2 regions of the Mesorhizobium sp. M0491 genome follow, and region 2 is predicted to be linked to the other one. Evidence: predicted binding sites of a transcription regulator. Region 2 holds the regulator's gene; the other holds the start of a gene.

Region 1 (10,518 bases), on a different contig from region 2:
GGCTGGCCGACCGACGGTTTCAGCCCGTCAACAGGTCTTCACGTGTTCCATCCCCGACTATTGCAGGCGTGCGGATTGCATTCTCCCGCGATCACCCATCGGAAAGAGCGTTACGAACACTACGAAGAGTTGCGCGACTTCTGCTGTCGCCCCGGTCTTACAGCGGACGGTGACCTGTCCTACCTTGATAGGACGTGAAATGCGAACGCTGCTCATTGATCATCACGTGGATCTTACGCGCGCCGTGCGAGCTGCGCTCGGGGATAGCGGTTTTGCCGTTGATGTAGTTGGCAACCTGGAACAGGCGTCGAGGGCATTCTGTTGCGCAACCTATGAAATTCTCCTGCTGGAGTTGGCTCTGCCAGATGGCGATGGCTTGGGCTGGCTGAGACAGCTAAGGAGCGACGGGCATTCAGTTCCAACCCTCATTATGAGTAGCATCAACGATCTCGAGAAGCGAATTGCAATTTTCAACGGTGGCGCGGACGATTTTCTGCTCAAGCCCGTCTCTTTCGATGAGCTCATCGCCAGAATGAGAGCCATTCTGCGCCGGTCGACACAGGTGACCGACCCCATCGTTGTATTTGGCAATCTCAATTTCGATCCGATCGGCCGACAGGTTTCCGTCTCGGGTCATCCTCTGAAGATCGCACGCCGCGAACTATGTATTTTAGAGCATCTGCTTATCCGTGCAGGCCGCATCGTGCCTCGTGCGCAGTTGGAAGATCACCTCTATTCGTTCAACGACGAGGTATCTGCCAACGCGCTTGAAGTCGGAATCTATCGCTTACGTGGACACCTGAGTAGGTCAGGTGCAACGCCACGGATCACGACCGTGCGCGGCATTGGTTACCTTCTTGAATTGACTGAGGCGGCATCCGCATAGTTGGTCTAAATTGAAAGAACAGACTGCGTATCAAGCGCCGCATTCGATCCATCGGCTTCAAGTCGCAGGCGAGCGCCGTGGTTATCCTCTCCGGCATCGAGATGATCCACATGATTGGCAAGCGACAGGGCGAGGTATGACTACAAGTCTGTCGATCGCTGTTTCGATATCCTCGCTGCCTGACGGACAGGCCGAAATGGCCGTTCACACCCCCATTTCCAGGTTTGCGACAGAGCCTTTTGTCGGCGTTGCCGGCTTCGAAGGGCCGGTGCGCGCCGAGCGCATCAAGATCACCCCCGGCCACCTTGCTGCGGCCACTCGCCGAGTACGAAGCGGTGGTCGGAGGGAGCTGGTGATGACGACGCTAGATCATGACCTGCTGATCGCAATCCTGGATCGGCTGAAGTTGACGGCCATCCGCGACCAGCTCGACACGCTCATGTCGAGCAAGATCGCGCAGTTCCCGTTTGTCCGCGAACTCGACGGCTTCGGCTTCGACGCGCAGCCATCGGTCTGCTTCAGCCAAACGTATTCATAGGTATGGGACAGGCCTTGCTATGTCCGAACGTCACTGCGCGGCAAAAACGTTGGATTTCTCAAGAAATAAAGTATTGGACAGTGCCCAATTTACCGTTGGAAAAGCTGGATATGGCGTTTCAGCGTTTCAGCGAAATAACCGAAATCAATCACTCCTAACAGCAAAGGCAACCGGAACTCGATCGCTTCCGTTGTCCGCGACTTAGCGAAACGCTTGTTCGCGATTTACTAAAACGGCTGTCCCAATTTAGTGAAATCCGCAGACAAGTCGCTGGAGGTTGGCCAAAGGCCACCCACGCCTGCTCCGAGGCCCTCCAGGGCAATGGTCTGAGACCTGGGCTCAAGCAGGATGAGACGCCGCTGGAGCTCAGGTGCAAGCGCTGCCACGCCCGCTCCGAGGCCCCACAAGGCCGAAGCGCAGTCGTCGGCGTCACGAGGCCTCTCGGCCACGACGACGAGCCTGAACCTGGATCCGCCTTTCTTGAGGCGTTGCGACTATCATCGCGGCGACACGCAGCTCTTGATTTGTGTGCGACACCTCAGCAGATCCATCGGGCTGAGCCGCTCAGCAATATCAACGAGAATGTCCAGCGGCAGATCAAGGATACTCAGAGGAGGAAACGCTTGATCTTGAGGCTCAGAGCGCGTCTGCTCCACTATAGAACAGGATGATTCACCGGGTCCTTCAACGCCAGCCGCCGGTCCGATGAGAGAATTGTCTCGGATATCACGCTCGATGGGGTTAAATGCCGAGATGGGCGCCTTGCCACGCTCCTCAATGCCCCTCATGATTCACCGCCTATAGCTACCAACTGAATGAATCATCGTGATTGTCGCGCAGCGGAATCCTCAAGGATCGGGCAGTTCGTAGGGGGCGCCGGTTTGACCAGGTTGAGCCCGCGAATTGCTCGATCGGACAAGATCCTAATTCTGACGAGATCCTCGGGACGCACTCCAAGTTGTCGATCATGTTCGGCACACAAGGAAAGGGCGGCATTGCTGCCGCCCTTTCCGCTGTAGGTTGATAGGGGCTGGATTAGAAATCCATGCCGCCCATGCCGCCCATGCCGCCCATACCGCCGCCGCCCATGCCGCCAGGCATGCCGCCGCCGCCAGCCGACTCCTTCTTCGGAGCCTCCGCGATCATGGCTTCGGTGGTGACCAGCAGGCCGGCGACCGAGGCCGCGTCCTGGAGAGCCGTACGGACAACCTTGACCGGATCGACGATACCCATGGCGATCATGTCGCCATATTCGCCGGTCTGGGCGTTGTAGCCGAAGGTCGCGCCCTTGTTCTCAAGGATCTTGCCGGCAACGATCGATGCTTCCGCACCGGCGTTGGCCGCGATCTGGCGGGCCGGAGCCTGCAGCGCACGACGAACGATGTTGATGCCGGCGGCCTGGTCGGCATTGACGCCGGTGACCTTGATGTCGGCCGAAGCGCGCAGGAGAGCGACGCCGCCGCCTGCAACGATGCCTTCTTCGACGGCCGCGCGGGTCGCGTTGAGGGCGTCATCGACGCGGTCCTTCTTTTCCTTGACTTCGACTTCCGTCGCACCGCCGACGCGGATCACCGCAACGCCGCCGGCGAGCTTCGCCAGACGTTCCTGCAGCTTCTCCTTGTCGTAGTCCGAAGTGGTCTCTTCGATCTGCTGCTTGATCTGGGCAACGCGGCCCTGGATCTCGGCCTTCTTGCCGGCACCGTCGACGATGGTGGTGTTCTCCTTGGAGATCGACACCTTCTTGGCGCGGCCGAGCATGTTGAGGCCGACGTTCTCGAGCTTGATGCCGAGGTCTTCGGAGATGACCTGGCCACCGGTGAGGATGGCGATGTCTTCCAGCATGGCCTTGCGGCGATCACCGAAGCCCGGCGCCTTGACGGCGGCGATCTTCAGGCCGCCACGCAGCTTGTTGACGACCAGCGTGGCCAGGGCCTCGCCTTCGACGTCTTCCGAGATGATGAGCAGCGGCTTCGAGGTCTGCACGACGGCTTCGAGAACCGGCAGCATCGCCTGCAGGTTGGACAGCTTCTTCTCGTGCAGGAGGATGTAGACGTCCTCGAGCTCGGCAACCATCTTGTCGGCGTTGGTGACGAAGTAGGGCGAGAGATAGCCGCGGTCGAACTGCATGCCTTCGACGACCTCGAGTTCAGTCTCGGCGGTCTTGGCTTCCTCAACCGTGATGACGCCTTCGTTGCCGACCTTCTGCATCGCTTCGGCGATCATCTTGCCGACCGACTCGTCGCCATTGCCGGCGATCGTGCCGACCTGGGCAACTTCCTCGGAGGTCTTGATCTTCTTGGCAGCCTTGCCGAGCGCCGCGACGACTTCGGTCACGGCCAGATCGATGCCGCGCTTCAGGTCCATCGGGTTCATGCCGGCGGCAACGGCCTTGTTGCCTTCCTGGACGATCGACTGCGCCAGAACGGTCGCGGTTGTGGTGCCGTCACCGGCGATGTCGTTGGTCTTCGAAGCAACTTCGCGGATCATCTGCGCGCCCATGTTTTCGAACTTGTCGGAAAGTTCGATTTCCTTGGCGACGGTGACCCCGTCCTTGGTGATGCGCGGTGCGCCGAACGACTTGTCGATGACGACGTTGCGGCCCTTGGGGCCGAGGGTGACCTTCACCGCGTCGGCGAGGATGTTGATGCCGTGAAGCATGCGCTCACGGGCATCGCGGGAGAATTTTACGTCTTTGGCAGCCATTTTTTTACTCCTGGGCATCTCGCCCGAAATTCAGATTTGATGGTGCGAAGGAAAGGCCTGATATCAGCCGATGATGCCCATAATGTCGGATTCCTTCATGATCAGAAGGTCTTCGCCATTGAGCTTGACTTCGGTGCCCGACCACTTGCCGAACAGGATGCGGTCGCCGGCCTTGACGTCCAGCGGGACCAGCTTGCCAGCTTCGTCACGAGCGCCGGAGCCGACGGCGATGATCTCGCCTTCCTGCGGCTTTTCCTTCGCCGTATCCGGGATGATGATCCCGCCGGCGGTCTTGGATTCGGATTCGACCCGGCGAACGACCACGCGGTCATGCAGCGGCCGGAAATTCGACTTTGCCATTTTTGGATGTCCTTGGTGCGGATGTTGAACGGTTCTCCGTTGCCGGAGCGTGCTTAGCACTCAGCGGAAGCGAGTGCTAACGCGGCAATGAGATAAGCCGCATGCTCCTGCTAGTCAAGACGAAAGAGCAAAGAGCAAAGAGAAAAGAGCAGACAGCAAAGAGAAGAGAGCAAGGAGCGTGTAAGCATCGAGCCTTTTATGTGAACAATGTCGGGTATCAGACATATATGGGGCGGCTCACCCTTTGTATTTGAGCTTTATTCAGATGGCACGAATGATGCAACAGGTGATGCATTTGATCTCATCCAGAGGCTCGCACGGGGTCGTGCTGCGTCAGCTCGGTCGTGTCGAGCTTCAGAAGGCCATTTTGGCATTGGTTCTGTTGCCCTATTCCCATTCATGACCAGTCCTGCGCGCGTGAGCCGGCCGGCTAGATTCCAACCACGAGAGCGCCGCCGCTGAGACCCGCACCTGCCGCCGACAGAAGGATTTTCTCTCCAGGCTGGAATGGCTCCGTCTGGTTGGCGAGCGAGAGCGACAGCGGGATCGTCGCGGCCGAAGAGTTGCCGTATTCGGCAATCGTCTTGACAATTGCTTGGTCGGCGATGCCGAGGTTCCTCCCGACCGCGTCGAAAATCCGAGTATTGGCCTGATGGGGCACGAACCGGCCGAGATCGTGTGGCCGCACTCCGGCAGCGGCTAGAGCGCTTGTCGAGCAATCGGTCATCATCTCCACGGCCATTGCGAACACTTCGCGGCCGTCCGTCATCCTCATTCGGGTTTGCGCGAGATCGAGGTCACCGTGGAACGGCTTGTTGCTTCCTCCTGCGGGAATCTGGATCAGCCCGTATCGCGAGCCGTCCGAAGCCACCGAGGCACCGAGAATGCCCCGATCAGCATCATCGCACTGACCGATCACCAGGGCGCCGGCGGCATCGGCAAACAGGACCGAGCTTGCGCGCTCGGCTGGATTGATGCGGCGGCTGAGGATATTGGCGGCGATAACAAGGCTCGCTTTGCCGTGCAGGCGGGTAAATCCGTCCGCAAACATCAGCGCATAGATGAAGCCGGCGCAGGCGCCGGTCAGATCCACCGCGCCTGCGCGGCCAAGGCCAAGCTTGTGTGCGACCAGCGGCGCGCTGGGCGGCAGAAGATGGTCGGGCGTCGAGGTGGCAAGCAACAGCAGACCGATGTCGTGGCGCGCAATACCGGCGTTCGCCAGCGCCATGTCGCCGGCCTGCGCAGCAAGACCAGACAGCGTGTCTTCGTCGGTTGCCCAGAAGCGCGACCGTATCCCGGTACGCCTTTCGATCCAGCCTGGATCAAGACCGAGATTGCTCTCGATTTCGGCATTCGCCACCTTTCGCCCAGGCGCATGATGGCCAAACCCGAGAATGCGCGACGACTTGCTCATGGCCTGGACCCGAAGCGTTCGCCCGCCTCCTCAATGGCGTCATAGAGTCGCTCGAGCTCGTCGCCGGTGATGCAATAGGGTGGCAGAAGGTAGAGGACATTGCCGAGCGGGCGCACAAGTAGCCCTCGCTCGAGGAAGAAAGCGCGCAGTTTCGGTCCGATCTCGGCGAGATAACCTGCGGAACCGGTTCGCAGGTCGAGCGCCGCGATCGTGCCGGTCGCCCGGCAGTCGGTGAAGAAGCTGTTGTCGCGAAAGCGTCGAAGCCCGGTGGCCTGCATTGCGCTCAAGGCCGCAATGCGCTCGGCCACCGGCTCGTCCCGCCAGATCTCGACATTGGCAAGTGCTGCCGCGCAGGCAATCGGGTTGGCAGTGTAGGAGCTCGAATGGAAAAACGTCTTCTTCCGGTCCTCGGAATAATGAGCCTGGAAGATGGCATCGGTGGCAAGCGTTACGGCCAGCGGGATGGCGCCGCCGGTCAGGCCTTTCGAGGTGCACAGGATATCTGGAGAGATCGATGCCTGCTCGCAGGCGAACATGGTTCCGGTCCGCCCCCAGCCGGTCATCACTTCGTCGGCGATCAGCAGCGTGCCGGAGGCCTCAGTGATCTTCTTCAATTCGGCCAGAATTGAAGCCGGATACATCAGCATGCCGCCGGCGCCCAGCACCAGCGGCTCGACGATTAAGGCTGCGGCTCGTCGATCGCGGGTCACAGCCTCTAAACGATCCAGCGTCTCCTGCTCGCGCCCCGCTGCCGGAAAGGGGATGGTGGCGACCTCGAACAGCAAGGGTTCGTAGGCGACGTTGAACACGCCACGCGCACCGACGCTCATCGTGCCGATCGTGTCGCCATGATAGCTGTGATGCATGACGACGATGCGCGAGCGTGGGGCGCCGATGTTGCGGAAATAACTGAGTGCCATCTTCAGCGCTACTTCGACCGAGGTCGAGCCACTGTCGGAATAGAACACCCAGTCGAGTCCAGCGGGAGCGAGGCCGACAAGCGCCTTGGCCAAGCGCTCTGCCGGCTCGTGCGTGAAGCCCGCAAAGATAATCTGGTCGAGGCTCGACGCGGTTGTCTCGATTGCCTTCATGATGCGGGGATGGCGGTGGCCATGTGTGACGACCCACCAGGAGGAGATGGCGTCCAGGATGCGGGCGCCGTCGGCCCTGCGGAGATAGGCGCCTTCAGTCCGGACGATTTCTGGGATCGCAGGCTCGAGCGCGTGCTGGGTGAAGGGATGCCACACATGAGACTGCGACATCAGTCACCTCCAGTAATCGAGGCGAAGGCGAAGCCGGCAATCATTGCGTCCCTCAGTGTCTTGCCCGTCAGCAGATCGAGGTGCGGCAGCCTGCCGAGCTGCGGCGCACCGCTGAATTCCACGATGGTCCGTTGCGTATCGGCCATCTCATCGCCGATGAAAGCGATGCCGGCCAACGGGATGGATCGGGCGCGGAGCGCCTCGATCGAGAGCAAGGTGTGGTTGATGGTGCCGAGCGTGGTGCGGGCGCACAGAATGACGGGCAGCCGCCATTCAGCGAAGATGTCGATGAGCCTTGTGCGCCGGTTAAGCGGCACCATCAGGCCGCCGGAGCCTTCGATGACGAGCGGCGTCGGTAGCACGGGAAAAGCAAGATCGGCAGCCTTGATCGCCACGCCGTCGATCTCGGCCGAACGATGCGGCGACAGCGGGCTCCGCAAGCGGTAGGCTTCCGGCAGCACGCGCTCTGAGGGCAAGCCGGCAAGCCGCGCGACCACCTCGCTGTCGGTCTCGCCGTCGAGGCCCGATTGCACCGGTTTCCAGTAAAAGCCGTCGAGCAAACCGGCGAGCCCAGCCGCAAACACGGTCTTGCCAACTCCCGTGTCGGTTCCGGTGATGACGATGCGTTGGGTCATATCGCCTCCGGCAATCTTTGGGCCAACACCTCGACCAGCGCCTCGACCATGGCGGAAATGTCGGCTTCGCCGATATTGAGCGTCAGTGAGATGCGCAGCCGCGACGTGCGCACGGTCGGAGGACGAATACCGCGTATGTCGAAGCCGCGGGCCTGCAGGCGCGCCGCCACTGCCATGGTGCGCCTGACATCGCCGATTACGAGGGGCTGGATCTGCGAGCCGCTGGGTATCACGCCGCAGCGCTCGGCCAGCTGGCGGCCGGCGAAGGCAACGCGTTCATGCAGCTGAACACGCCGCATAGGCTCGTCGGCGAGCATTGCGAGTGCTTCGCGCACTGCCACTGCCATCAGCGGCGATGGCGCGGTGGCGTAGATGAATGGCCGGCAACGGTTGATCAGATACTCGCACAGTGTCCTCGGCCCGGTCACGAGCCCACCAGATGCGCCGAGCGCCTTGCCGCAGGTGTGGAGCGCGACGATGTTGTCGCGGCCCTCGAAAGCGGCGGCAAGCCCCCGGCCGTCCGGTCCCCAGACGCCGGTCGAATGCGCCTCGTCAATGACGATGAATGCGCCGTGCCGATCGGCAAGCGCGACCAGGCTCTCCAAAGGCGCGCAGTCGCCATCCATGCTGTAAAGGCTTTCCACCGCGATCCAGACGCATCCCATGCCGCCTGCGGCGCGCCAACGTGTGATCGCATCCTCGACAGCGGTGGCATCGTTGTGCGCGGCCAGCACGAACTGTGCGCGCCCGGCCTGCGCACCCTCATGCATGCTGGCATGGGCGAGCTCATCGAGAAGCAAAAGATCGCCCTTCTGCGGCAGGGCACTCAGCAGAGCGAAGTTGGCGATGTAGCCGCTGCCGAAGAACAGCGCGCGGTCGGCTCCAAAGAATGCCGCCGCGTCTGCCTCGAGCTGCTCGTGTTCCGGTGCATTGCCGCGCAACAGCCGCGACCCGGTGGCGCCAACCGGCGTGCCCCGCGCAATCGCCGCCACAACAGCATCGCCAAGTCTCCTGGACGAGGCCAGCCCGAGATAGTCGTTCGACGAGAAGTCCAGCCCGGCGCGGGGCGAAAGCGTCCGCAGCCGGTCCTTGCGCGCCAGCCTCTTCAAGGTCGCATCATAACTGGCAAGCGGCGCCCCGTTCATTGCGCTTCGAGTTCCATCGGCTCGATGCCAAGGCGCCGGAACAGCAGGGTATCCTTGTCCTCACCGGGATTGTCCGCCGTCAGCAGCGTGTCGCCGACGAAAATCGAGTTGGCGCCGGCAAAAAAGCACAGCGCCTGCATCTCGTCGGTCATGGCCATACGGCCGGCGGAGAGACGGATATGCGATTTCGGCATCATGATGCGCGCCAGCGCGATCACGCGCACGAATTCGATCGGCTCAATGGGCTTGGCATCGGCAAGCGGCGTGCCGGCGATCGGAATCAGCATGTTGATCGGAACGCTTTGCGGATGTTCCGGCAGATTGGCCAGCGTCACCAACATGTCGATCCGGTCCACCGGCTCCTCGCCCATGCCGATAATGCCGCCGCAGCAGACCTTGATGCCGGATCGACGAACCTGCTCAAGCGTGTCGAGCCGCTCGGCATAGCCGCGCGTGCTGATGATCTCGCTGTAGTAGCGTTCCGACGTATCGATGTTGTGGTTGTAGTAGTCGAGGCCCGCTTGCTTCAGTCGAGCGGCTTGCTCAAGATCGAGCATGCCGAGCGTCATGCAGGTCTCCATGCCCAGCGCCTTGACGCCTTCGACCATCGCCACCACCGCATCCATGTCGCGCGCCTTGGGGTTTCGCCAGGCCGCGCCCATGCAATAACGCGTGGCGCCGGCATCACGCGCCTTGGTCGCCTCGGCGATGACGCGCCGGACCTCCATCAGCTTCGACGCCTTCAGGCCGGTTTCGTGACGCGCCGACTGGCTGCAATAGCCACAATCCTCCGGGCATCCTCCCGTCTTGATGCTGAGCAGCCGGCTGAGCTGGACCTTGTTTGGATCGAAATTCTGGCGGTGCACCGTTTGCGCCAGGAAGAGGAGATTGTTGAAGGGGGCATGGTAAAGTGCCTGAGCCTTCTCCAGGGTCCACGCTCCGGGGTCAGGGGATTGAGTCTGTGGCGATGTCTGCGTTGAACTTGCCGTTTGCATGTCCATGCTGTTCCTCCGGTCTGTCTTGCGGGGTCTTTGCTATCTGACTGTTGACGATCGGAGAGGACAGTTGACCCAATCCTGACTCAGACAATCATGAGCCCCGATGGTCGAGGCCGATATCCAGGATCGGCGCGCTGTGGATGAGTCGTCCGACCGAAATCAGATCAACGCCGGTCGCGGCAACCGCCCGCGCTGTATGGGACGTGATCCCGCCAGAAGCCTCGGTGATAGCGCGGCCACCGACCATTGCGACGGCGCGGCGAAGATCGGGGAGGGACATGTTGTCGAGCAGAACCGCATCGGGAGCGAAGCCAAGTACCTCCTCCAACTGGGCCAGAGTATCGACCTCGACTTCGATCTTGACGAGATGACCGGCCGCTCTTCGTGCTCGCTCGAGCACTGGGCGGACGCCGCCTGCGATGGCGATGTGGTTGTCCTTGATCAAAATTGCATCGTCCAGACCGAAGCGGTGATTGGACCCGCCACCTGCGCGCACGGCATACTTTTCGACTGCCCGCAATCCGGGCGTCGTCTTGCGGGTGCAGACGATCTTCGCGCCATACCCACGAACCGCAGC
Region 2 (10,518 bases):
CGTGGTCAGGAAGCCGGAGCGCCGGATGAGGTCGGTGTAGAACACCCAATTGTACAGGCCGGTGCCGAAGCCGAGCGCCCCGAGCGTCCAGAACGCGGCTTTCGCCGGCAGGCTCTTGGCGCGCAGATTGGCAATCAGGCCAAAGCCAAGCAGCAGCAGGAAGCCGACATGCATGGCCCGCACCACCTGGCTCGGAATGCTGCCATAGGCGGCGACATAAATCTGGAACACGGAAAAGGCGACGGCGGTGAGAAAGGCGGCCTTGCCGGCGATGCCGTCGCCGAAGCCTGGCGGCAGGCCTTCGACCTGCTCTTCGACGACAGGAAGATGGAAGGTGGCGGATTTGCCGTCGGGTATTGTTCCAGACGTTGCTTCGCTCATCCGACGGTCTCCAAAAGGAGCGAAGTGTAGTGCGTGGCGCCCCCCTCTGCCCTGCCGGGCATCTCCCCCTCAAGGGAGGAGATCAGCAGCGTTGGTGTCTGCGCACGTCCTGCAACGTTAGCGATTGGCGAAGGGTGTGGTGACGTCCAATCTCCCCCCTTGAGGGGGAGATGCCCGGCAGGGCAGAGGGGGGCGCCTGGCGAAGACATGTCAGGTTGCCACGCGTCTTACTTCAACAGCCCCTTCTCCTTGTAATAACGCTCGGCACCGGGGTGCAGCGGCACCGGCATGCCGTCGAGCGCCTTGGCCGGGTCGATCGCCTTGGCGGCGGCGTGGGCCGCGGCAAGCTGGTCGAGATGCTCGAACAAAAGCTTGGTCATCTGGTAGGCGGTTTCGTCGGAGACATCGGCGCGGGTGATGAGGAAATTGCCGACGGCGGCGGTGGCGACATCCTCGCTCTGGCCCTCATAGGTACCCTTGGGAATGACCACCGAAAGATAGGGCGAGCCGATCTTCGCAACATCCTCTGCTGGCACCGCCACGACATTGATCGGCACCGAGGTGGCGAGGTCGCGGATCGAGGCGACGCCGAGCCCGGCCGATTGCAGCGTGGCGTCGAGCTGCCGGTTTTTGATCAGTTCGACCGATTCGGCGAAGGGCAGGTATTCGACCCGGCCGAGATCCTCATATTTCAGCCCGGCGGCGGCGAAGATGGCGCGGGCGTTGAGCTCGGTGCCGGAGGCAGGCGCGCCGACCGACAGGCTCTTGCCCTTGAGGTCGGCCAGCGTCTTGATGCCGGACTCCTGGCTGGCGACGATCTGGATATAATTGGGATAGATGGCGGCGATGCCGCGCAATTTATCGAGCTTGCCGGGGAAACCGGCCTCGGCATTGCCTTCGGCGGCCAGCTTGACGGAATCGCCCAGCGCAAACGCAATCTCGCCCTTGCCCTGCTGCAACAGATTGAGGTTTTCGACCGAAGCCTTTGTCGCCTGCACCTGGGTGCGTGCGCCTTCGATGCCCTTGCCGTAGATTTCCGACAGCGCCACGCCGAGCGGATAATAGACGCCGGATGTGCCGCCGGTCAGCACATTGATGAATTCCTGCGCCCTGGCTGAGATGGTGCCCAGGCCAAGCGAGAGCGCCACGGCGCCGGCTGCAACGAATTTCGTTCTGAAATTGAACATCGGATCTCCTCCCTGAAAATATCGACGACCGCACCGCCTCCTAGATGCGAACCGGGGCGAGTTTAGACAGCGAGCCGCAAATGCCAACCCGCAATTGTGCTCGTTAGACGAACGGTTGAGGGATCAGGAAACAGATGGCCGCTTGCACAAAAAGCCATCGGGGCCGAAAGTTTTTTGAGCAGCCTGTCGAAATCGGCCACTGCCGCGCGACATACGTCCGGCCTCGCAAGGACGCGGCCTTCGCAAAACGGGAGAAGACCATGCGATACATGATTTTGATCAATAGCGACGAAGCCGCATTGGCGAACACGCCGATCGAGAAGGCCCAGCAGATGAGCGCGGCCTATGGCGCCTATACCGAAGCGTTGAAGAAATCCGGTGCGTGGCTGGCTGGCGAAAGGCTGCGCCCGACCCAGGCCACCACCTCGGTGCGGATCGCTGACGGCAAGACCAACGTGATCGACGGCCCCTACGCCGACACCAAGGAGCAGCTTGCCGGCTTCTACATGATCGAGGCGGCTGACATCGATACAGCCATCGAATGGGCGGCACGCTGTCCGGCAGCCAGCACCGGCACGGTCGAATTGCGGCCGATCTGGGAAATGGCCGACTACATGCCCAAGAAATGACGGTGATGGACAGTCGCCCGGACATCGCCCGGGCGGCCGCCGCGGCGGCCGCGCGGCAGAGCTACGGCAAGCTGGTCGCCTGGCTCGCGGCGCGCACGCGCGACGTGGCCGCCGCCGAGGACGCGCTGGCCGATGCCTTTGCGGCCGCCCTCGAGCGCTGGCCGCGAACCGGCGTGCCGGAAAAGCCGGAAGCCTGGCTGCTGGCGGTGGCGCGGCGGCGCCGTGTCGATGCGGTGCGGCGGCGGCTCACCAGCGAGGCCGGCCGCCAGCATCTCAAGCTGATTGCGCAGGAGGCGGAGGCACGCATGACCGAGGAAGATCTGCCCGACGATCGGCTGCGGCTGATGTTCGCTTGCGCCCATCCGGCGATCGAATCGAGCGTACGCTCGCCACTTATCCTGCAGACGGTGCTGGGGTTCGACGCCGCGACGATCGCCTCCGCCTTCCTGGTCTCGCCCGCAGCCATGGGCCAGCGCCTGGTGCGGGCCAAGTCCCGCATCCGTGAAACCGGCATTCCGTTCCGCGTGCCGGAGCGGGCCGAACTCGGGGAACGGCTGGATGCGGTGCTGGAAGCGATCTACGCCGCCTTCGCCGAAGGTTGGTCCGATCCGGCGGGCACCGAAACGCGGCGCCGCAACCTGGCGACCGAAGGCATCTGGCTCGGCCGGCTGGTGGCTTCGCTGTTGCCGGAGGAGCCGGAGGCACTGGGCCTCTTGTCGCTGATGCTGTTTGCTGAGTCCCGCCGCGCCGCACGGCGCAGTGCCGAAGGCGACTTCGTGCCGCTGGCGGAACAGGATTGCCTTCTATGGGACCGCGCCCTCATCGATGAGGCGGAGGCGCTGCTTTCCCACGCCGCGTCCAAGGGCGTCATCGGCCGTTACCAGCTTGAGGCGGCCGTGCAGTCCGCGCATGCGGCACGAAGGTTCACCGGCCGCACCGACTGGGTGGCGATCCAGGAACTCTACGACGCGCTGCTTTCGATCGCAGGATCGCCGGTGGTGGCGATAAACCGCGCGGTGGCGATCGCCGAGGCCGAGGGCGCAGTGGCCGGATTGGCGGCCCTTTACGTGCTGGGCGACGACAAGCGGCTTGACGAGTACCAGCCCTATTGGGCCGCACGCGCCGGTCTCCTGGCCAGGCTTGGTCAGGTACCGCAAGCCTGCGAAGCCTACGACCGGGCGATCGGCCTCGAGCGAGACCCGGCGGTGCGCCGGTTCCTGCAAGGTAAAAGAGCGGTGCTTCGAAACTGAGCCTCGCCAAGGCGGCGCCTTGCCGGCTCGTTCAGCCTGGCCACATCTCATGCGATGTGTTGAGCGTCCTCATCAGCGGGTGCCCGCGCAGCTTCGACCACAGACGCTCGATCTCGGGCCAGGCCGCCCGCGCCTTGTCGATGTCGGGATGCCAGGCCACCAGCATGACCAGATAGATGTCGGCCAGCGACATCCGGTCACCGACCAGCCAGTCACGGCCTTCGAGCGCGGCATCGAGAATGGTAAAGCCACGGTCCATCTCGGCCACGGCCGCCTGCTTGACTGCCTTCGGGACCGGCAGTGTAGCGGTATGCGTAGTAGAAACGCAGCCCTGCCGAATAGAGAACAGACGACATAAAGGCCATCCAGCGCAGGAAATCCGCGCGGGCAGGCGCTTCTGCTCCCGGCGCCAAATTGGCGTCGGGGTGGCGCTCGGCAAGCACGATGCAGATCGCTGCCGATTCGGTCATCGACCTTCCGTCCGGCAGGGTCAGCACCGGCACCTGGTTCAACGGACTGATGTCGAGGAAGGCGGGATCGGGCCGGTCGGTCTTCGGCACGTCGATCTGCTCAAATGGTACATTGGCCAGCGCCAGCGCCGCCTCGACCACGAAGCCGCCGCTGCCGGGACGGGTATAAAGCTTGTACATGAAATCCTCCCCCGGCCCGCGCAAAGCAGGCCGGGGGCGATATGAACCGGAAGCGGTGTCGTGCTCAAGCCGCCGATGGCGGCCACGGGCGTTTTTTCAGCGGGCCAGCTTGGTCACGAAGAAGCGTCGGATTACGATCCCAGCCCCTCGAACAGGATGGTCGACAGGTAACGCTCGGCGAAGGACGGGATGACCACCACAAGATTTTTGCCCTTGTTCTCCGGCCGCGAGCCGACGACGATGGCCGCCTGCAGGGCGGCGCCCGAAGAGATGCCGACCGGCACGCCTTCGAGGCGGGCGACGAGGCGGGCATTGGCCACGGAATCCTCGTTCGACACTTTGACGATCTCGTCATAGATCGTCGTGTCGAGGATTTTGGGCGCAAAGCCGGCGCCGATGCCCTGGATCTTGTGCGGGCCGGGCTGGCCGCCCGACAGAACCGGCGAGGAGTCCGGCTCGACGGCGACGACATGCACCGAGGGCTTGCGCTTCTTCAGCACCTGGCCGACGCCGGTGATGGTGCCGCCGGTGCCGATGCCGGCGACGAAGATATCGACCTCGCCATGCGTATCGTTCCAGATTTCCTCGGCCGTTGTCGTGCGGTGGATTTCCGGATTGGCCGGGTTCTCGAACTGCTGCGGGATGATCGCGTTGGGGATCGTCGCTGCCAGTTCGTCGGCCTTGGCGATGGCGCCCTTCATACCTTTCGGGCCTTCTGTCAGCACCAGCTCGGCGCCGAGCAGCGCCAGCATTTTCCTGCGCTCGATCGACATCGTTTCGGGCATCGTCAGGATCAGCTTGTAGCCCTTGGCGGCAGCGGCGAAGGCAAGCGCAATGCCGGTGTTGCCCGACGTCGGTTCGATCAGCGTGGTCTTGCCGGGAGAAATCTTGCCTGACGCCTCCAGCGCCTCGATCATCGCCACGCCGATGCGGTCCTTGACCGAGGCGATCGGATTGAAGAATTCGAGCTTGGCGATGAGATTGGCGACGATGCCCTTTTCCCGAGCGAATTTGTCGAGCCGCACCAGAGGCGTATCGCCGATCGTGTCGGTGATGGAATCGTAGACGCGGCCGCGGCCGGGCACGCGGGCTGATGTGGCGGGCTTGTTCATTGGTTTCGCTCCCAGAATTCAGGCAAGTGGATTTGCGGGCAACATAGGACCTTCGACCGCGCAAGATAGACTGTCGATTGAAAATATCCGAGTGGGACCTGTGTCTAAAACAGTGCCGTCTCGGAAAAGCATTTCCCGCAAAGGCCTGTTTGCGAAATGCTTTGGCCGAAAGCCCGCTATTGGCGGGCGGCAATCGCTGCAGCGGCACCGACCATGAAGCCGGCAGCCGTACGGTTCAGCGCCTTGAGCGCGCGCGGCGACTTCAGGAACCAGCGCGCCTTGGCGGCCAGCGCCAGATACGGCACCAGCACCACCAGAAGCACGACGACCGTCAGCGCGACGAGAATGCCGTAGTCGGCCAGCGTAATGGTCTTCAGGTCGACGATGGTCGGCGTGATGGCGAGGTAGAAGATCATCGTCTTCGGATTGCCGAGCGTGACGGTCAGGCCGGCGGCAAAGCTCGACAGCAACCCGCTTTTGCCTTTTCTGGCCTCGACGGTCTCGGGCGTGATGCCGCTGTTCCAGAAGCGCCAGCCGAGGAAGGCGAGATAGGCGACGCCGAGCCATTTGATGGCCAGGAAAACCATGCCGAAACTCTGTGCAACGATGGCGAGGCCGAGCACCACAGCGGTCAGATAGGTGATGTCGCCAACCATCAGGCCAAAGGACATCGCCAGCGACGAGCGGAAGCCGGAGCCGAGCGCACGGGCGACCAGCGCGGTGATGCCGGGACCAGGAATCGCGGCGGCGATGCCGAGAGCGGCGCTGTAGGCGAGGAATCCGGTGAGGGTCATGGTTGCGGCCTTGCGCGACGCTGCTATCACGGCATCCTATCGCACAAAGTCCGGCGGGCGTGAATTCCCTGAAACTCGGATTCGATTGCACCACGCCTGTGCGAACTGCGCTCAGGAACGACCGTCGCCATGGGTGACACGCCAGATGGTGCCGTTGCCGTCCTCGGTGACGATCAGCGCGCCATCCAGGGCCACCGCCACGCCGACCGGCCGCCCCCAGACCTCACCGTTCGAGACGACGAAGCCGGTGATGAAATCCTCATACTCGCCGGTTGGCTTGCCGTCCTTGAACAGCAACCGCACCACCTTGTAGCCGGTCCGGTTGCCGCGGTTCCATGACCCGTGCAGAGCGACGAAAGCATCGCCCTTGTACTCGGCCGGAAAGCTCTTCCCATCGTAGAAGGCGATGTTGAGCGGCGCCGAATGCGCCTGCATCAGCACATCGGGAACGGTCGTTTTGCCGGCAAGATCGGGGCGCTCACCCTTGTGGCGCGGATCCTCATTGTCGCCGATATAATACCACGGCCAGCCATAGAAGGCGCCGTCCTTGATCACGGTCGCGTATTCGGGCGGCACATTGTCGCCAAGCGCATCCCGTTCGTTGACGACGCACCACAGCGCGCCGGTCGCCGGCTGCACGGTCATGCCCGAGCAGTTGCGCAGGCCGGTGGCAAGGATGCGGCCATTCTTGCCATTGGGATCGAAGGCCAGGACGCCGGCGCGGCCGTCCTCGGATCCCCATGTGGCGCCGAGCGGCTGCGACTTCGCCCAGGCGTCGAGGCCGCCCTTCGGTTCCTTGCCCATGCGCTCGGCGACATTCGATCCCGAGCCGACCGACAGATAAAGCGTCTTGCCATCCGGCGAAAAGGCGATGTCGCGGGTCCAGTGATGATTGGCGGGGATGTTGCCGACGATGGTTTCCGGATCGCCGGAGGCCTTCAGGTCGCCATTGCGGTAGGCAAAGCGCACGATGCTGTCGCTGTTGGCGACATAGATCCATTGCGGGTCAGCGCCCGGCGGATAGAAGGCAATGCCATAGGGCCGTTTGAGATTGCCGGCAAAGATGCCGTCCTGCACAGGGCTCGCGCTGCCTTCCGCCAGGCGATAGATGCGGACCTGATTTGCTTTGCTGTCGGCGACGAACAGGTCACCGTTCGGCGCGACGCGCACGACGCGTGGATTGTCGATGCCTGATGCAACCAGCTCGGCCGAGAATCCCGGCGGCAGTTGCAGCTTCGCGTCTGCCGGCATGTCCGCAACGCCGGCGCTGTTCGAGGTCGATCTGTTGGCATAGGGCTTAGGCAGATCATCCGGTCTGATCAGCCGACGTGTGCCCGGCTTGTCCGCTCGCCAGTCGCCGAAGGCGGCCGCACCTTTCAGCACCGGCTCGTCCGCCTGCTGCGCGAACGAAGCGGTCGAGAGAAACAGTGCGGCGAAAAGTGCGGGGCCGGCAAAACGCATCATTCGGTCCTCCAATGTTTGGGCGTGAGAACAGGAACGAGCGGTCTCGTCGATCGTTCCACGGCACACGATGAGGTGGAGGAAGCTTCCGGTTTCCCGGCTCAGGTCCCGGCGGCGTAAAAATCGTCGTCGAGGCGTTTTTCCAACTCGACGAGGTCAGCCGGCAGCGGCAATCCCATGGCGCGCATTTCCTGCAGTTTTTCACGCAACTGCTCCTGGATCTCGTGCTGGTCTTCCGGCTGGTTGACCATCTCTTCCAGCAGCAGGCTGATCCGGGCCTTGAATTCTTCGAGCGCCATCATCGTCTCCTCGGTTGGATCAGCTCAGCGCAGCATGCGGGAAATCAGCTGCGCCGTATAGTCGACCATTGGGACGATGCGCGCGTAGTTCAGCCGGGTCGGGCCGATGACGCCGAGCGCGCCCACGACGCGGGCATCCTTGTCGCGATAGGGCGCGACAACCAGCGACGAGCCTGACAGCGAAAACAGCTTGTTTTCCGAGCCGATGAAGATGCGCACGCCCGATCCCTCTTCGGCGAGGTCAAGCAGCTGGATAAGCCCGTCCTGCGTCTCCATGTCCTCGAACAGATGGCGCAGCAGTTCGATGTCGGCCTGGGCGGTGACGTTTTCGAGCAGATTGGCGCGGCCACGCACGATCAGCCGCGCCGGCAGGCCGCTGTCTGCGCCTGCCCACACCGCCAGTCCCTTTTCGACCAGGTCCTGCGACAGCGTGTCGAGTGCGGCGCGGGTTTCTTCCTTGATGCGGGCGATCTCGATCCGCGCCTCGGCCAGCGTGCGGCCGCGTATATGGGCGTTGAGGAAATTCGAGGCCTCGTGCAGTTGCGAGACGGTGATGCCGGCGGGCAGCTCGACGACGCGATTTTCGACGTCGCCATTCTGCGACACCAGCACCGCCAGCGCCTTGGTCGGTTCGAGCTGGATGAATTCGATGTGCTTCAGCGCCACCTCGTTCTTGGCGGCCAGCACCAGGCCGGCGCCGCGCGACATGCCTGACAGCATCTGGCTGGCCTCGGTCAGCATGTGTTCCAGCGTCGCGCCCGAGCCGGACGCCCGAACCTGTGCCTCGATGGCGCGGCGCTCCTCGTCGGAAAGGTCGCCAAGCTCCATGAAGGCATCGACGAAGAAACGCAGGCCGGCCTGCGTCGGCAACCGGCCGGCCGAGATGTGCGGCGCGTAGATCAGGCCGAGATGCTCGAGATCGCTCATCACGTTGCGGATGGTCGCCGGCGACAGCGAGGACGGCAGGATGCGCGACAGGCTGCGCGAGCCCACCGGTTCACCGTCCCTGAGGTAGGAATCGACAATGCGCCGGAAGATGTCGCGGGAACGCATATCGAGCGACTGAAGCGCGGGCGACTGCGAACTCGGATCGACTGCCTTGGTCATACGGCCAAAAACCTCCGGCCCAAGGATATAGACTTACACTGCACCCGCGCAACCCGGTGTCTTTGTGAGATCACCCGGTGTCTGTGTGAGATCACCCGGTGTCTGCGTCAGATCGTCAGGCCATTTTCCTTTGCGCCACGCGTCCCATGCGGTTACAAGCCGGCCAAGATTCCGAAAAATGACAAGAAAGCAGCCTGAATGCGCCCTTCCAAACGCCAATTCGACGAAATGCGTGCCATCTCCTTCGAGCGCGGCGTCTCCAAGCATGCCGAAGGCTCGTGCCTGGTGAAGTTCGGCGACACGCATGTCCTGTGCACGGCCAGCCTTGAGGAAAAAGTGCCTGGCTGGATGCGCAATTCCGGCAAGGGCTGGGTGACGGCCGAATACGGCATGCTGCCGCGCTCGACCGGCGAGCGCATGCGCCGCGAGGCTTCGGCCGGCAAGCAGGGCGGCCGCACGCTGGAAATCCAGCGGCTGATCGGCCGCTCCCTGCGCGCCGTGGTCGATTTGCAGGCGCTGGGCGAGCAGCAGATCACCGTCGACTGCGACGTCATCCAGGCCGATGGCGGCACCCGCACCGCATCGATCACCGGCGGCTGGGTGGCGCTGTATGACTGCCTGCGCTGGATGGAAGCGCGCCAGATGGCCAGCGTCGCCAAGGTGCTGAAGGACCATGTCGCTGCGATCTCCTGCGGCATCCATGACGGTCAGCCGGTTATCGACCTCGACTATATCGAGGATTCCGCGGCCGGCACCGACGCCAATTTCGTCATGACCGGCAAGGGTGGCATCGTCGAGATCCAAGGCACCGCCGAGGGCGAGCCTTTCTCCGAAGAGCAGTTCGCGGACTTGATGGGCCTGGCCAAGAAAGGCATCCAGCGGTTGGTGAGTTTGCAGCAGATGGCAGTGGCTTAGGATTAAATGCCGAGCTTGAACACCCCCCTCTGCCCTGCCGGGCATCTCCCCCGCAAGGGGGGAGATCGGATGTCGTTTCGGGCTTCGCTAATCTCTAACGTTGCAAAGGGCGCGGCGATGCGGAGGCTGCCAATCTCCCCCCTTGCGGGGGAGATGCCCGGCAGGGCAGAGGGGGGTGCCTCGTGATGCCCTCTGCCATCCTTGAATCAGCTCTCTACGTCAGCGACCTGACCGCAGCGGAAACCTTCTACACCGACATCCTCGGCCTCCCCCTCCTCGGCAAGGTGGCCGGCCGGCATCTCTTCTTCCGCTGCGGCCCCGGCGTGCTGCTCGTCTTCAACGCCGAGGCGACCAAAATCCCGCCGGCGTCCGACGCCAGGCTGCCGGTGCCGCCGCACGGCACGGTCGGCGAAGGCCATCTCTGCTTTGCTGCGACCGCCGACGAAATCGTGCGCTGGAAAGCGCATCTTGAGGCGAAGAACATCGCTATCGAAAGCGAATTTGAATGGCCGCAGGGCGGCCGTTCGATCTATACACGCGACCCCTCGGGCAATTCGATCGAATTCGCCGAGCCACGAATCTGGGGCCTTTGATGCATTCTCTCGACGGAAAGAAGATCGTCGTCGCCAGCCACAATGAAGGCAAGCTGCGCGAATTCGCCGACCTGATGGGGCCGTTCGGCTTCGAAGCGAAATCGGCCAAGGAGTATGGCCTGCCGGAACCGGACGAGACC

Evidence for each region. Region 2 encodes HrcA, which represses chaperone genes, less so after heat shock. Its sites were predicted from a motif close to GTTAGCACTCNCNNNNNGNGAGTGCTAAC; they were not measured.
Region 1: a site for HrcA is predicted at 4,540-4,568, ahead of groES (co-chaperone GroES). Genes of this name have one in related genera too.

The regions. Positions count from the first base shown of each region.
Region 1 is NZ_JAMYRE010000038.1:11,394-21,911, forward strand. It holds gene NKI69_RS31745 (response regulator) at 200-886, shown strand; partial or broken gene NKI69_RS33590 (IS6 family transposase) at 913-1,014, shown strand; partial or broken gene NKI69_RS31755 (ATP-binding protein) at 1,242-1,400, shown strand; gene groL (chaperonin GroEL) at 2,460-4,127, opposite strand; gene groES (co-chaperone GroES) at 4,191-4,487, opposite strand; gene bioZ (3-oxopimeloyl-[acyl-carrier-protein] synthase BioZ) at 4,918-5,901, opposite strand; gene NKI69_RS31780 (adenosylmethionine--8-amino-7-oxononanoate transaminase) at 5,898-7,163, opposite strand; gene bioD (dethiobiotin synthase) at 7,163-7,798, opposite strand; gene NKI69_RS31790 (8-amino-7-oxononanoate synthase) at 7,795-8,943, opposite strand; gene bioB (biotin synthase BioB) at 8,940-9,938, opposite strand; gene nadC (carboxylating nicotinate-nucleotide diphosphorylase) at 10,033-10,518, opposite strand, start outside.
Region 2 is NZ_JAMYRE010000005.1:297,461-307,978, reverse strand. It holds gene NKI69_RS08775 (TRAP transporter permease) at 1-381, opposite strand, end outside; gene NKI69_RS08770 (TAXI family TRAP transporter solute-binding subunit) at 609-1,568, opposite strand; gene NKI69_RS08765 (YciI family protein) at 1,829-2,197, shown strand; gene NKI69_RS08760 (RNA polymerase sigma factor) at 2,203-3,447, shown strand; partial or broken gene NKI69_RS08755 (glutathione S-transferase family protein) at 3,479-4,097, opposite strand; gene cysK (cysteine synthase A) at 4,229-5,209, opposite strand; gene NKI69_RS08745 (LysE family translocator) at 5,386-6,003, opposite strand; gene NKI69_RS08740 (PQQ-dependent sugar dehydrogenase) at 6,115-7,467, opposite strand; gene NKI69_RS08735 (hypothetical protein) at 7,566-7,763, opposite strand; gene hrcA (heat-inducible transcriptional repressor HrcA) at 7,788-8,870, opposite strand; gene rph (ribonuclease PH) at 9,069-9,785, shown strand; gene NKI69_RS08720 (VOC family protein) at 9,968-10,378, shown strand; gene rdgB (RdgB/HAM1 family non-canonical purine NTP pyrophosphatase) at 10,378-10,518, shown strand, end outside.